2 regions of the Actinoplanes sp. NPDC000266 genome follow, and region 1 is predicted to be linked to the other one. Evidence: riboswitches for the same ligand, from Rfam matches in the RefSeq annotation. Region 1 holds a riboswitch; the other holds the start of a gene.
What was found. Region 1 has a riboswitch for cyclic di-AMP ahead of ACFY36_RS45480 (C40 family peptidase). Riboswitches for the same ligand answer to the same signal wherever they lie in the genome.
Positions count from the first base shown of each region.

Region 2: linked by a shared signal. The riboswitch ahead of ACFY36_RS26385 (coiled-coil domain-containing protein) and the one ahead of ACFY36_RS45480 (C40 family peptidase) in region 1 are both predicted to bind cyclic di-AMP.

Region 1 is NZ_JBIAZI010000016.1:100,396-107,508, reverse strand. It holds gene ACFY36_RS45530 (MDR family MFS transporter) at 1-449, shown strand, start outside; gene ACFY36_RS45525 (antibiotic biosynthesis monooxygenase family protein) at 671-976, shown strand; gene ACFY36_RS45520 (ANTAR domain-containing protein) at 1,111-1,890, opposite strand; gene ACFY36_RS45515 (hypothetical protein) at 1,930-2,136, opposite strand; gene ACFY36_RS45510 (hypothetical protein) at 2,415-2,615, shown strand; gene ACFY36_RS45505 (hypothetical protein) at 2,648-2,800, shown strand; gene ACFY36_RS45500 (DUF1360 domain-containing protein) at 2,807-3,331, opposite strand; gene ACFY36_RS45495 (DUF6158 family protein) at 3,345-3,575, opposite strand; gene ACFY36_RS45490 (hypothetical protein) at 3,615-4,019, shown strand; gene ACFY36_RS45485 (DUF3817 domain-containing protein) at 4,043-4,369, shown strand; cyclic di-AMP (ydaO/yuaA leader) riboswitch at 4,580-4,707, shown strand; gene ACFY36_RS45480 (C40 family peptidase) at 4,778-5,686, shown strand; gene ACFY36_RS45475 (sigma-70 family RNA polymerase sigma factor) at 5,759-6,763, opposite strand.
Region 2 is NZ_JBIAZI010000006.1:456,922-464,034, forward strand. It holds gene ACFY36_RS26355 (LacI family DNA-binding transcriptional regulator) at 1-717, opposite strand, end outside; gene ACFY36_RS26360 (MFS transporter) at 790-2,028, shown strand; gene ACFY36_RS26365 (Atu4866 domain-containing protein) at 2,233-2,583, opposite strand; gene ACFY36_RS26370 (TetR/AcrR family transcriptional regulator) at 2,647-3,249, opposite strand; gene ACFY36_RS26375 (ABC transporter permease) at 3,427-4,323, shown strand; gene ACFY36_RS26380 (ABC transporter ATP-binding protein) at 4,316-5,089, shown strand; gene ACFY36_RS26385 (coiled-coil domain-containing protein) at 5,111-6,130, opposite strand; cyclic di-AMP (ydaO/yuaA leader) riboswitch at 6,179-6,312, opposite strand; cyclic di-AMP (ydaO/yuaA leader) riboswitch at 6,523-6,656, shown strand; gene ACFY36_RS26390 (coiled-coil domain-containing protein) at 6,662-7,113, shown strand, end outside.

The DNA of each region.
Region 1 (7,113 bases):
CGGTCCTGTTCAACGTCCTGCCCGGCAAGATCAGCGACGCCTTCACGGCGGCCCGCGCCACGCCCGAGTTCCAGCAGGCCCTGGCCGACAACCCGGCCCAGGCACAGACCCTCCAGCAGGCCACGGCCGGCGGCGGCGACCTCAGCGACACGTCGTTCCTGACCAAGCTGTCGGACGTGATCGCCCACCCGTTCAAGGAGGGCTTCTCCGACGGCATCCAGGTGGTCTTCCTGCTGGCCCTGGCCGTCATGGTGATCGGCCTGATCGTCGTCTTCTTCCTGCCCGAGATCCCGCTGAGCCTCCGCTCGGCCCAGCAGCAGCGCGCCGACGACATCCTCGCCGCCGAGAACAGCGACGGCGTCCCCGGCGAGGTGGGCGCCGGCCCTCTTCGCGACAAAGCAGACACTTCAGATTCAACAGCCGTACCCGCCGGCAAGGACAAAGGCTGACCCCCAAGGTCAAGATCCGGATGTCGTAGCGGGGTGGTGGGTACAGACCGCAACTCCCGTCGAGGGCCCGGGCGGGGCGAGCAGGGCGCTGCGCGCCCAGAACGCTCACCCCACCCGGGCGACCTGCGTGAGTGGTCACCCTCAAAAACCACAAAACCGGCGCGCTCGGCAGCCTGTGGACAACCGCGATCCGTCCCAGGCCGGGGCAGTAGCGTTGCGGCATGGCTGTTGTGAAGATCAACGCGATTGACGTTCCCGAGGGCGCCGGCCCCGAGCTGGAGAAGCGCTTCGCCGCGCGACAGGGCGCCGTGGAAAACGCGCCCGGCTTCCTGTCGTTCGAGCTGCTGCGCCCGGTGGCCGGCGAGACCCGCTACTTCGTCTACACCCGCTGGGAAACCGAAGAGGCCTTCCAGGCCTGGTCGGCCGGCAGCGGCCGCGCGGCCCACTCGGGAGAGCGCGCGAAGCCGGTAGCCAGCGGCGCCTCCCTCCTGGAGTTCGACGTCGTCCAGCACGTCGAAAAGGCCTGAGGCCAAGCAGCGGCGAGAGGGCCTGACCGGGCAAGCACCGTCGAGAAGCCTGACAGTCAGGCGAAGCCCACAGGCCTGACGGTCAGGCGAAGCCCAGAAGCCTGACAATCAGGCGAAGCCCACAGGCCTGACGGTCAGGCGTTGCGGGCGGCCGCTGTCACGAGGCGGTCGGCTACGGCCTGGCGGTCCAGGCCCAGGCGCTGGGCGGTGTCGCGGAGGACGTCGTGTGCCTCGCGGACTCCGCAGCCCCGCTGGGCGATGATGACGCCGACGGCGTGGTCGATGGTGGCGCCGGCGCTCAGGGACTCGCGGCGGCGCAGCTCGTCCAGCAGGACCTCGGCCTGATTGGCCAGGGCCATGGCGGTCAGCAGACGGTCGGGGCCGGGGGCGCCGGGCTCGTCGAAGTACAGGCTGAGCGCGCCCACCTCGGCCCGGGGCAGATCGAGGGGTACGGCGGCGACCGCCCGTACGCCCTCGGCCCGGGCCGCCTCGGTCAGTTCGGGCCAGCGCTGGTCGTCGGCCAGGTCGGGGACGGTGACGAGGGTCCGCGTGCGTGCGGCCTCGAGGCCCGGCCCGGGGCTGCCCTGCGCGTACTGGAGGGCGTCCACAGCTTCGCCCGCGAGGCCGTGGCCGGCCTGGGTCACGGGGGCGCCCTCGCCGATCAGGGCGACCGAGCAGCGGATCGTGCCCGGCACCGCGCCCACGGTGAAGCCGGTCAGCCTCTCCAGGGCGGCGGTGAAGCCCTCGGCCGAGAGCAGCAGCGCCGACAGCTCGTGCAGCAAGCCCGCCAGTTCCAAGGGGTGCGGGCCGGCCGGGGGCGCGGGTGTGCGCGTACGCCCGGGCCGGGTCAGCACTCGGGCGGGGCCACGCTGCGGGGACGAAACCCGGCGATTTGGGGCAGGCACGCGGGGCATCCTGCCATGAGCATCGAAGAACACGTAAGTCTTGTGCCTCTACCGGGTGGTTTCGCCGGTCTGGGCGGCCTGTCCCGAACTGCGCCGCTCCAGGAACGAGTCCGGCGCCGCCCCGGGGTCGTCCTCGCGCTCGTCGGAGTCGGCGAGGATGGCTTCCGCCTGCACCTGCGGGTCCGCGCTTCCGCCGCCCGCCCGCTCCTCGGGGAGCAGATCGGCGGCGCGCTGCCCGATCCGGTCATCAGTCATAAGAGATCAAGTACCCATGGAACCCGCGCCCTCAAACAAAGGTGCGCCGCCCCCGGCGGACCGGGGACGGCGCGATGTCGGTGTGCAGGTCGCCTCGCGGCGAGTGGCTCATCACGGCTCCAGCCGAACGGTATTCCGTGAAGGCAATGGGTGAGGCCCGGGGACACTGGGCACACCGACATCTGCTCTCAACGGTCGGATCGCCGGCATGATTCCGTTAGGGGATGTGACGCCGGTCACAGCGTTTGTGGCGGCATGCGGCGGGTAGTCCTCGGGCCGTGAGCGATGACTTCCGTGAGCTGGACGCCTTCCTGGACGACGCCTTCGACGCGCAGGAGCGGCTGAGCAGCGCCGACCTCCAGCGCCGGGCGATCGCGGCCGATCTGCCGGCCACCGCCTTGACGCGGATCGACGCGCTGCCGGAGGGCGAGTACGCCCAGGACGAGGCGGCCGAGGCGCTGCGGATTCTCGAAGTCTGACAAGTCCCGTACGAGCCAAGGAGGGCGCGGACATGGAGCCGATCGGGGATCCGGACGAGCAGGAGGATTTCGCGGCCGAGCACGACGACACGGCCGTGGACGAGGAGATCACCGCGGATCGGGACGACAGCGAGACCGAGAGCCCTCAGGGGTGGTCCGGTCTCGACCGGGACGGACCACCCTGAGGGGACTCAGTCCTCTTCCGCGGCGTGCTTGGCGATGTCGTAGGCCATCTGAAGGAAGTCCGAGACCGCGGTGGCGGTCAGCGTCGTCGCGGCCAGGCGGGTCAGGCGCGGAGCCAGGACCAGGCCGCCGGTCAGGCCGGTGGCCACCCAGACCGCCAGGCAGAACGGGCACGTGATGAGCTCGCCGATGCCGTGCTTCAGGGAGCTGTGGTGGTCGCGGACCTCCTCGTTGAGCTCCGCCGCCCCGGCCGGCTCGGTGTACCGGGTGAACGGCGCCCTCAGCGGGCTGGTGACCGAGTCCTTGGCGATCAACCGGCTCAGCTTGTGGGTGGCGATCGACAACAGCGCCACGTCGCCCAGGGAGGGACGTTCCGGCGCGGGCTTCCCGGTGACCTTCGCGGCCGCGGCGAGACTCGCGGCCAGGGCGCCGAAAGCGCCCATGGCGGCCAGATATCCGGCGAGCGGCCGGTGTTCGTGGGGGGCGTACGACTGGCCGACGCGCGCCAGCCGGGCGCGCAGCGTCTCGGTCAAGGGGTTCTCCTAGCTAGAAGTCCTGGGTCAGCCGGTCCGGGTCGACCTCGCGGCCGGGATAGCGGGCCATGTATTCGGTCTCCAGCTCCGCGGTCCGCTTGAAGTGGTTGGCCAGGGCCGCGTCGGGGCCGTGGCGAAGGGTGGCGAACCGCGTGCGATAGAGGCTGGACAGCTCGCGGAAGAGGTCCTCGTCCGCGAGACCCGCTGGATCGATCCCGTTCTCCATGAGGGGACGGTTGCCCATGCGGGCGGAGGTCAAACCCGCGCCGGTACGCTCAAGGGCATGAAGGGCCTGTGGACTCCGGCGTGGATCGCCCGGCACGTCCTGGCGCTGGTCCTGTTCTTCGGGTGCCTGGTGCTGGGCTGGTGGCAGTTCAGCCGCGCGACCGGTGGAAACGCGATCAGCTGGGGCTACATGTTCGAGTGGCCGGTCTTCGCGGGCTTCGTCGTCTTCCTCTGGTGGCGCGAGGTGCAGCTGGCCCGGCGCAAGCTCGACCCGGCGCGGGCCGGCGAGCCGGAGCCCGAGAGGCTCCCAGGTACGGCTGTTACCGTCGGCCGGCCGGTCCGGGTGGCCGTGCGTCCCGCCGCGGACGCCGACGACGCCGAGACGACCGCCTACAACGACTATCTGGCCTGGTTGAACGAACATCCGGGCGCCCGCCCGGGCGACTACCCCGGCCGGAAATAGAGACAGAAGAAGGACGTGCCACTGTGCAGGGTGCCCTGACCCGCTACCGGATCATCGCCTACATCGTCGGCGTGGGGCTGCTCGCGCTCGTGGTGGTCGGCATGCCGCTGAAATACCTGGCCGACAACGACACCGTGGTCGCGGTGGTCGGCCCGGCGCACGGCTTCCTCTTCATGGTCTACCTCGTCCTCACCTTCGACCTCTCGCGCCGGGCCGGCTGGGAGTTCCCGCGCATGGTCGCCGTGATGCTGGCCGGCACCATCCCGTTCCTGTCCTTCTGGGTCGAGCGCAAGGTGAGCAAGCAGTGGATTCCGCAGCGTGAGGCGGAGCTTGCGAATAGTCCGGCTTGAGAGGCAGCATCAACACATTGTCCTTGCCGAATGACTATGTGTTATCGGGATCAATGACGCAAAGCGGTACGCAGTCTTAAATCACTCTGTGACCGCTTGCATTTGATGTTTCCCCCGATAAGTTAATGCGGTTGGTCCGGTCCGCAGCCACTCCCCTCGGTGGCGCCGGCCAGCGCCGCCCAATCCTTCGCGGCGACGCCCCGCTCTCCCCCGAGCGGATCGCGGCCCGTGACGGAGCCGGGGAACCGCGTATTTGGGGTGAATCCGCGAAACTGCGGTAGCGCCTTCTTCCAGCGCGAACCCGACAGCTAACCCGGTAGGCGGCCAAGCGGAAGAAAGGCCACTAAACCGGTGCCACACCTCCGTACGAGGCTTCGGGTGCTCGCCGTCGCGGCCATGGCAGTCGCGATGACCGGGTCTCTGGCGACAGCCGCCCACGCGGCTCCGTCCACGAGCGAGCTCACCAAGAAGATCGAGGCGGCGTCCAACCAGCTCGAGGACATCACCGAGAACTACAACAAGATGAACATCAGCCTGAAGAAGACGATCGCGGACGAGAAGAAGCTCGCGGCGTCTCTGGCTCCCGCCCAGGCGGCGCTCAAGACCGCGAGTGCCCGGGTCGGCACTCTCGCCGCGACGTCGTACATGCAGGGCCGGGTCGGGCCGATGACCGCGCTGCTGTCCGGTGAAGGGCAGGACGACCTGGTCGACAAGATCAACTACCTCGACCAGATCTCGCGGGCCAACCAGCGGGACATCGACTCGTACACCGAGGCGACCCAGAACTTCAGCGCCCGTCAGGCCGCCCTCAAGGCCACCCAGGCCAAGCAGACCGCTCAGGTCAACGCGCTGGCCGCCCGCAAGACGACCATCCAGAAAGACATCAAGAAGCTGATGGCCATGCGCACCGAGGCCTACGGCCAGGCGCAGGAGTCCACCTCGAAGTACACGGGCACGGTTCCCAACCTGCCGGGCTCGGCCGGCAAGGCGGTCGCCTTCGCCTATAACCAGCTCGGTGAGGCGTACGAGTTCGGCGCGGACGGCCCCGGCACCTGGGACTGCTCGGGCCTGACCTCCGGCGCGTGGGCCGCGGCGGGCAAGTCGCTGCCGCACAACACCGAGGCCCAGTGGGGCGTGGTCGCCCACATCAGCCGATCCCAGCTGCAGGCCGGCGATCTGGTGTTCTACCGAAGTCTCGGGCACGTGGCGATCTACGTGGGCGGCGGCATGATCATCCATGCTCCGCACACCGGATCGGTGGTCAAGAAAGTCTCGATCGACATCATGTCGCCGTACGGCTACGGGCGCGTCAAGTAGCGTCAGGCACAGCAAAGGCCGGTACCCCGATCGGGTACCGGCCTTTCGTGTCTAGTGAGCGGGGGGAATTTGTCAGGCGGCCTGGAGGCCCTCGGCCCGGGCCAGCTCGCGGAGCCGGCCGAGCGCCTGGATCTCGAGCTGGCGGATGCGCTCACGGCTGAGCGAGAAGCGCGAGGCCACCTCGGTCAGCGAGTGCTCGCGGCCGTCCTCGAGGCCGTAACGGGCCCGCATGATGCCGGCCGAACGGTCGTCGAGGTGGTTGAGCAGACCCTCGATGCGCTGACGCTCGAGCGCGGTGAGAACGATGTCCTCAGGCGACGGGGCGTCGCTGTCGGCGACCAGGTCGCCGAGGTTGGTGTCGCCGTCGTCGCCGACCGGCGTGTCGAGGGACACCGTGTCCTGCGCCCAGCGGGTGAGCTCGTTGACCCGCTCGACGGTGACGCCCAGGGCCGCCGCGACCTGCTCGGGCTCGGGGTCGCCGCCCAGCTCACGGACGAGCTGACGGGTCACGTTGCGCATCCGGTTGACGTCCTCGACCAGGTGCACGGGCAGGCGCACGGTGCGCTCCTGCTGGGCGATGGCCCGGCTGATCGCCTGACGGACCCACCAGGTGGCGTACGTCGAGAACTTGTAGCCGCGCTCGTAGTCGAACTTCTCGACCGCGCGGACCAGGCCGGTGTTGCCCTCCTGGATGAGGTCGAGCATCGGCATGCCGGAGCGCACGTAGCGCCGGGCGATCGACACGACCAGCCGCAGGTTGGCCCGGATGAACAGATCCTTGGCCTTCTGGCCCTCGGTGACCAGCCGCTCCAGCTCTTCCCGGCTCACGCCGCGCTTGGCCTCGCCGGTCTCGAGCAGGTGCTCGGCGTAGAGGCCCGCCTCGATCGCCTTGGAGAGCTCGACCTCGCGTGCGGCGTCCAGCAGCGGTGTCCGTGAGATCTCGTGCAGGTAGACGCCAACGAGGTCGCGCTCCTCGGCAACCTGATCGGTCCTCAAGACGGTGCTCTTCTCCACGTTGCCCACGGTCCCCTCATTGCCATGACTACTAACCCCGCTACGGGCGATACCTGTGTCCATCAGTTCCTCCCCGTAACGTCCGCAGTTCGCACATTGCGGTTACTGGCATCTACACAACAAATTGCTGCCTGTACTGATTCCGGCTGGTGGGTCGAAAGTGTCACGAATGCCTGGGTGATAGCTGAGAGCCCCGTGCATACTTGCTGAGCAGGCCCATACTGGCGGCATTCCCACGCGCCCTGGTCGTCGGCAGCGCTGACTGACGCTTACCCGTCGCTCGTCCCATGACACCACCGGCCCCTCATTGATCACAGCGACGGGCATCACCAATGACCTTGGGACCCTCGTCACCACCCTGTACGGCCGAGTGGCTTCCCGGGTTCAGGTGGTGGATCGTCAGGTTCGCGACG
Region 2 (7,113 bases), on a different contig from region 1:
GACGGTGACCGCGGTCGGCGGCCCGGTCAGCAGCTCCCGCGCCGCCTTGGCGCCGTCCTCCTCCCCCGGACCACCACCGACGACCCGGATGTACGCCTCGAGGCCGTGCCGGCGCATGGCGTCGCGGTAACCCTTCTGCCGGTCGGCCGAGCTCGGCTGGTGCTTGCCGCCGTCGACGTGCGCGATCCGGCTGTGCCCGAGCGCCACCAGATGGTCGACGGCCAGGTGGAGCCCGCGGGCGTCGTCGGTGCGCACCACGTCGACCTGGCGCTGGCGCACCGAGCGCATCATCGCCACCACCGGCAGCCGCCCGGCCAGCGTGGCCAGCTCGGCCGACGGGATCAGCGGCCCCAGCAGCACCAGCCCCGCGCACCGGTCCTGCAACAGCCCGGCGATGGCCGCCCGCTCGTCGCGCCGGGGCGTGATGGCGCTGAGCGTGAGCTCGTAGCCGACCCGCTCGGCCGCGTCGTAGAGCCCGGTGAGCAGATCGTCGTGGAACGGGTGGGCCACGCCGAAGACGACCCCGAGGAGCCGGCTCTGCCCGCTGCGGAGCAGCCGGGCCCGGTTGTCGGGCTGGTAGTCGAGGCGGCGGGCGACCTCGAGCACCCGTTCCCGGGTGGCCGCGCTCGCGCCCGGCGCGTCGCGCATCACGATCGACACCAGCGCCACCGAGACTCCGGCCTCGGCGGCGACGTCGGCCAGCGTGGTCCGGCTCATGGCCGAAACTTTACCTGTGATGACTAGAACGTTCTAAGACCGGAGCGACTAGAACGTTCTAGAGTCGATCACGTGGAACACCTGACCTCCGGCCGCCGCTGGGCGGCCCTGCTCGCCCTCTCCCTGGGCGGGTTCGGCCTCGGCCTCACCGAGTTCGTCGCCATGGGCCTGCTGCCCAACCTCGCGCAGGACCTGCTGCCCACCGAGTACGCCCACAGCGCCGCCGACGCCGTCGCCAAGGCGGGCTGGATGATCTCGATCTACGCGCTGGGCGTGGTCGCCGGCGCGCCCACGATCGCCGCGCTCACCGCCCGGTGGCCGCGCCGCCGCCTGGTCGTCGCCCTGCTCGGCCTGTTCGTCGTCGGCACCGTGGCCTCCGCCCTGGCGCCCACCTTCGAACTGGTGCTGGCCGGCCGTTTCGTGGCGGCCCTGGCCCACGGCGCCTACTTCGGCGCGGCCGGCCTGCTCGCCGCGGCCATGCTCGGCCCCGGCAGCGAGGGCAAGGGCTTCGCGCTGGTGCTGGGCGGCCTGACCGCGGCCAACGTCTTCGGCGTCCCCCTGATCACCGGCCTCGGCCAGGCGGCCGGCTGGCGCATCGCCTACCTGGCCGTGGCCGGCGTGTTCGCGCTGACCCTGATCGCCGTGCTGGCCACGGTCCCCGAGATCCCGGCCGCGCCCGGCGGCTCACCCCGCTCCGAGCTGGCCGCCTTCCGCTCGCCACACGTCTGGCTGGCGGCGGCCGTGGCCGCGATCGGCTTCGGCGGCTTCTTCGCGGTGAACAGCTACATCGCCCCGGTCACCACGCACGTCACGGGCCTGTCCGAGTCGGCCGTGCCATGGGTCCTGGCCGTGATGGGCGTCGGCATGACAGTGGGAAACGCGCTCGGCGGCGTGGCGGCCGACAAGAACCTGCGACGGAGCGTGCTGCTCGGCTTCGCCGCGATGATCGCCACGATCGCCCTGTTCGGCCTGGTCTCCCGTCACCCGGTCGGGTTGTTCCTGGGAGCGTTCCTGGTCGGCGCGGCCAGCCTGTTCATCGGTCCCGCCCTGCAGGCCCGGCTGATCGCGGTCGCCCCGGGCGCCCAGTTGATGGGAGCGGCGGTGAACCAGTCGGCCTCGAACGTCGCCAACAGCGCGGGCGCGGCGCTGGGCGGAGCGGTCATCGCGGCGGGTTGGGGCTATCTGTCGTCGGCCTGGATCGGCGTGCTGCTGGCGGTGACCGGCCTGGCGCTGGCCGTCGTGAGCTTCCGCTCGGACCCGGGCGCCCGCACCCGCGAGCCGGAACGCCAGCCCGAGCCCGCCGGCGTGTAATCCCAGCCCAGCCCAGCGCCCAGCCCAGCCCAGCGCCCACCCTCCCGGGGGCCCCCGTCCTGCTCCAGTCTGACGCGATCAACGCGAAGGAGCGAGCTCGCGGGGGCGCCCTGTGGACAAGGCCGCGCCCTGTGGACAAGCCCGCGAACGACGACCCCGGGCACTACGATCAGGCCGGCCCGAGACGGCGCCCAGCCCCACCGCTCAAACAGGCCCGAGACGATGCCCAGCCATCTCCAGCACGCCCTGCCCGACGGTCACCGGGGTCTTCAACCCCGAGTCGTCCCTCAGCGTGATCGTGGCGCCCTCGAGCCGGTAAGTGCCGTGCGCGGGCTTTCTGCGCCCGGCCACCGTCCCCGCGTACGTCCCGTCGGTCCTGATGTCCAGACGGACGGTGCCGTCCGCGCTGCGCCACGAGCCGACCGGGTCGGTCTTCTTGGGCGCGCTCACTCCCAACGGCCCATCACCCGCCTTCAGCTCCCGCATGGCGATGGCCAGCAGGGCGGCGGTGTCCAGGACGGTCATGTCGAGGTGCTCTTCGGGGTGATGGCGCATCGGGGCTCCGGTGTCGGGGACGGGTCCCCTACCTTCGGCGGCCGGCCCCCGGATCGGAGCCTTTCAGGCGACCGTCGACTTCAGCGCCGCCGTCACGGCCGTTGTCAGCTTCTCCAGGTAGTCGTCCGGCATCGGCGAGCGTGAGACCGCCAGGCGCCAGTACAGCGGACCCAGGATGATGTCGACGGCGACCTCGGGGTCGGTGCCCTCGGGCAGTTCGCCGCGGGCGACCGCCTGGCCGACCAGTTTTTCGCCGACCGCCTGCTGGTGGGTGCGCAGCGCCGTCTGGAGGGTTTCGGCGATCTGCGGGTTGCGGGCCGCCTCGGCCATCAGATCGGGGATGATCTGCGACGCGATACGGTGTTGGAGGGCCCGGTGGACAATCATCATGATCAGTTGAAGGTCGCCGGCGAAGCTTCCGGTGTCGGGCAGCGGGACGCTCCGGCCCGCGACATCGGAAACGATCTCGAGGACCATCTCGAGTTTGTTGCCCCAACGGCGGTAGATTGCCGTTTTGCCCACCCCGGCGCGGCGCGCCACGGCTTCGATGGAGAGCCTGCCGTAACCGACCTCGGCAAGCTCGTGCATCACGGCGTTGCGAATCGCTACGGTGATGTCGCCTCGGAGTACAGCCGCTCCGGCTGGTGCGCGCTTTCCTGTTGCCACTCGGTCACTATACGCCAGGACGTAACGGTTGCGTTCCGCCGTTCGGTCGGATAACCTTCCGCACGTCGATACGAAGGCGTTCCATCGACGGCGGCTTGACATGCTGCTTAAGTGTTCTCGCGGAAAGAACCAGGGCCCGGCATCCCTCACGGGCCGACGAGATCGGAGCACCACCCCATGGCTCAGACGGCGGTCGCCGATTCCGGGACCGGGCAATCGCTCAAGGAGCTGGCCCGGCGGAACGGCTTGACGGCGGCCGGGCGACTCCCCGGCATAGCCGAGTACACCCGGCATCTCTGGTCCTACCGGCACTTCATCGCGGCCTTCGCCAATGCCAAGGTGAGCGCCTCGCTGGGCACCACCAAGCTGGGCGCGATCTGGCAGGTGCTGACCCCGCTGATCAACGCCGGCGTCTACTACGTGATCTTCGGCGTCCTGCTCAACACCAAGCAGGACACGAACAACTTCATCGCGTACCTGTGCGCCGGTGTCTTCATCTTCGGATTCACCCAATCGGTGGTCCAGGCCGGCGCCATGGCCATCACCTCGAACATCAACCTGATCCGGGCGCTGCACTTCCCCCGAGCCAGCCTGCCCATCGCGATCTCGCTGGTCGAGGTCCGCAACATGATCGCCTCGATGGCCGTGCTCATCGCGATCATTCTGCTCACCGGTGAGCCGATCACCGTACAGTGGCTGCTGATCTTCCCGGCCCTGATCCTTCAGGCGATCTTCAACTCGGGGCTGGCGCTCTTCGTGTCGCGGCTCTGCGCCAAGGTCACCGACATCCGGCAGCTGATCCCGTACATCATGCGGATCTGGATGTACGGCTCCGCGGTCCTCTACCCGGTCACCTTCTTCTCCGACCGGATCAGCGGCTGGCAGCTGGCCCTCGTCGAGGCCAACCCGATGCTGGTCTTCATCGAGCTGATCCGGCACGCCCTGATGGAGAACGTGACGCTGGCCGCCTCGCCGCTGCGCCTCTGGACGTACGCGGTGATCTGGACGGTCTTCGTGGGCATCGGTGGATACGTGTACTTCTGGCGCGGAGAGAAGGGCTACGGCCGTGGCTGACGAGCGAATTCCTACGGTCATCGCGGACAACGCGCACATCGTCTACCGCATCTACGGTTCGGTGGCGCCGGGCGCGAACAGCCCGCTGGCCAGCCTCAAGCGCATCGTGACCGGCAAGAAGAGCGCAGCCGTGCGCGAGGTGCACGCGGTCAAGGGCGTCAACTTCGTCGCCTACAAGGGCGAGGCGATCGGCCTGATCGGCACGAACGGCTCCGGCAAGTCGACGCTGTTGCGGGCGATCGCCGGCCTGCTGCCGGTCGAGCGGGGCGGTGCGATCTACGCCTCCGGTCAGCCGTCGCTGCTGGGCGTCAACGCGGTGCTGATGAACGACCTCTCCGGCGTGAAAAACGTGGAGCTGGGCTGCTTGGCCATGGGCATGACGCCGGCTCAGGTCAAGGAGCGCACCGAGGAGATCATCGAGTTCTCCGGCATCGACGAGCGGGGCGACTTCAGCTCGCTGCCGATGAAGACGTACTCCTCCGGCATGGCGGCCCGGCTGCGCTTCTCGATCGCCGCCGCCAAGAAGCACGACGTGCTGCTGATCGACGAGGCGCTGGCCACCGGTGACGCGAAATTCCGCAAGCGCAGCGAGCAGCGGGTGCGTGACCTGCGCGAGGAGGCCGGCACGGTCTTCCTGGTCAGCCACAGCGAGCAGTCGATCCGCGACACCTGCGAGCGGTCGATCTGGCTGGAATCGGGCGTGATCCGCGCCGACGGTCCCACCGACGATGTCTTGAAGGAGTACGAGACCTACGTACGCAAGTAGGTCCCGCACTCCCTGAAAAGATCACCGCATTGAAAGATGCACGTGGTTCGTGTGGTCGCTGGAAGGGTCGCCGTTTCCTCGGGTGTACGCCTTCCAGCCGCTGCTCGGCAGCCAGATGCGCTCGAACCAGATGACGTAGAGCACGCCCAGCCGGTCCGCGTTGTTGATGAAGTAGTTCGCGAGATTGGTGCCGTACGTCTTGCTGGCCCCCGTGGCGACGCCGCCGAAACCGTTCTTGTCGGCGGCGAAGTCGCAGGCTTTGCCCTTGGGGTGCTCACCGCTGTTCTGCTCGCGGAAACAGGCGACGAAACGGGTGAAGCCGTCCGCCTGCGCCTGCTTGAGGGCGTTGAGCGTACGAGGGCTCAGGCACCCGCTGGTGGTCGGGTCGGGCTCGGTGCAGCTCTCGGACGGCAGGGAGCCGTCGGAGTCGCGTGGCGCCGCGCCCGCCTTCTGCTTGCTGGAGGAGCTGACCGCCTTGTCACTGGCCTGCGGGGCGTCCTCGCCGGTCTTGTCGTCCCCGCCGGTGTTCGCCGCCTTCAGGGCGCTCTCGGCCTGCGTCTTGCGCTTGGCCATGAGGGCGACCTGCTTCTGTTCGTTGCGCACCTCGGTGTCGATGGCGACCTTGGCCGCCTGCTGGGCGTCGCGGGTGGTCTTGAGCGCCGCCACCGCCGCGTTCTCCTTGACCGCGATCGTCTCGAGCGTCTCGGCCCGGTCGAGGAAGCCCTCGGACGAGCCGGCCGAGAGCAGCGCGCTCATCGGGCCGAGGCGCCCGGTGCGGTACGACTGCTGGATGATGTCGTCCAGCGCGGCCTGGCGCGGGGCGATCTGCTTGTCGAGCTCCTTGAGCTTGTCGGCGAGCTGGGTCTGGCGCTTGCGCGACCGCTCCAGCGCCTCCTTGGCCTCGACGAAACCCTTGGAGGCGGCTTCGAGCTGCTGGATGAGGGTCTTGGGGGCGCCCTCGCCGTCGTCACCCGTGTCGCCCGGCGCGGCTGACGCCGGGGCGGCCACCGCTAAGGCGAGGCCAGAAATCGCGACGAGCATCGCCAGGGTGGCTGCCAATCGTCGCCGGACAGTCTTCTGCCGCACACCTGTTCCTTCCGTCGGCCGCCGACCGAGTTAGCTGACGGGTTCGGGACGGAAGTTGATCCCTACCGCTGGCGCGGATTCACCCCGGAAAGATTGGTTCCCCGGCTCGTCCGGAAACGATTAGGCGGCGATCCCCTGGGGGTGGGGACCGGCACCGACCATACCGAAGACATCGAACGATCGACAGTTATCACACGCGACGCAATTGAATGGCGACGCACTGTAGTCGCAATTACTCAATGTCACAGGTGGAACACGCGAATACTGTTTCGCGAGGCCTGAAGCCTGTCTTGTTCTCGGGTAAACTGGCCGCCGGCCCGCCCAACCAGGCACCGCCCCCGAGGTGCCGGCGGCCACCGCCCAATCGCCGTGAGGCGAGCCGGGGAACCAGGTCAGTCATGGGGTGCATCCGCGTCAGCGGTAGGGATCGCTTCCGTCCCGAACCCGTCAGCTAACCCGGTCGGCGGTTAACCGGAAGGAACCTGCATGACCGTACGACCCCGCCGGTGGCTGATGCTTGCCCTGGCGCCGATCGTTTCTGTCGCTTTCCTGGCCTCGCCCCTCTCTCCGGCCTACGCCGAGCCCGGCGACGGAACCTCCGCGGCCCCGGACGAGTCGGCCGGCAAAGAAAACCAGACTCTCGACGAGCTGATCGAGTCCTCCAACCGCCGGTTCGTCCAGGCCAAGGGCGCCGTGGCCAAGTCGACGGCCGCGCAGAAGGCCCTGGCCGGCAAGATCAAGACGGCCGAGGCGCGGCGCAACGAGTTGATTCCCGAGGTCAACGCGATCGCCAACCAGCAGTACCGGTTCGGCCAGCTGAACGCGGCCAGCTTCCTGCTCAGCAGCAAGGGCTCGGACGACTTCCTGGCCCGGGCCATGTCGCTCGAAGAGATCAACACCGAGCACGACCGGAAGCTCGCCGAGCTCAACAAGGCGAT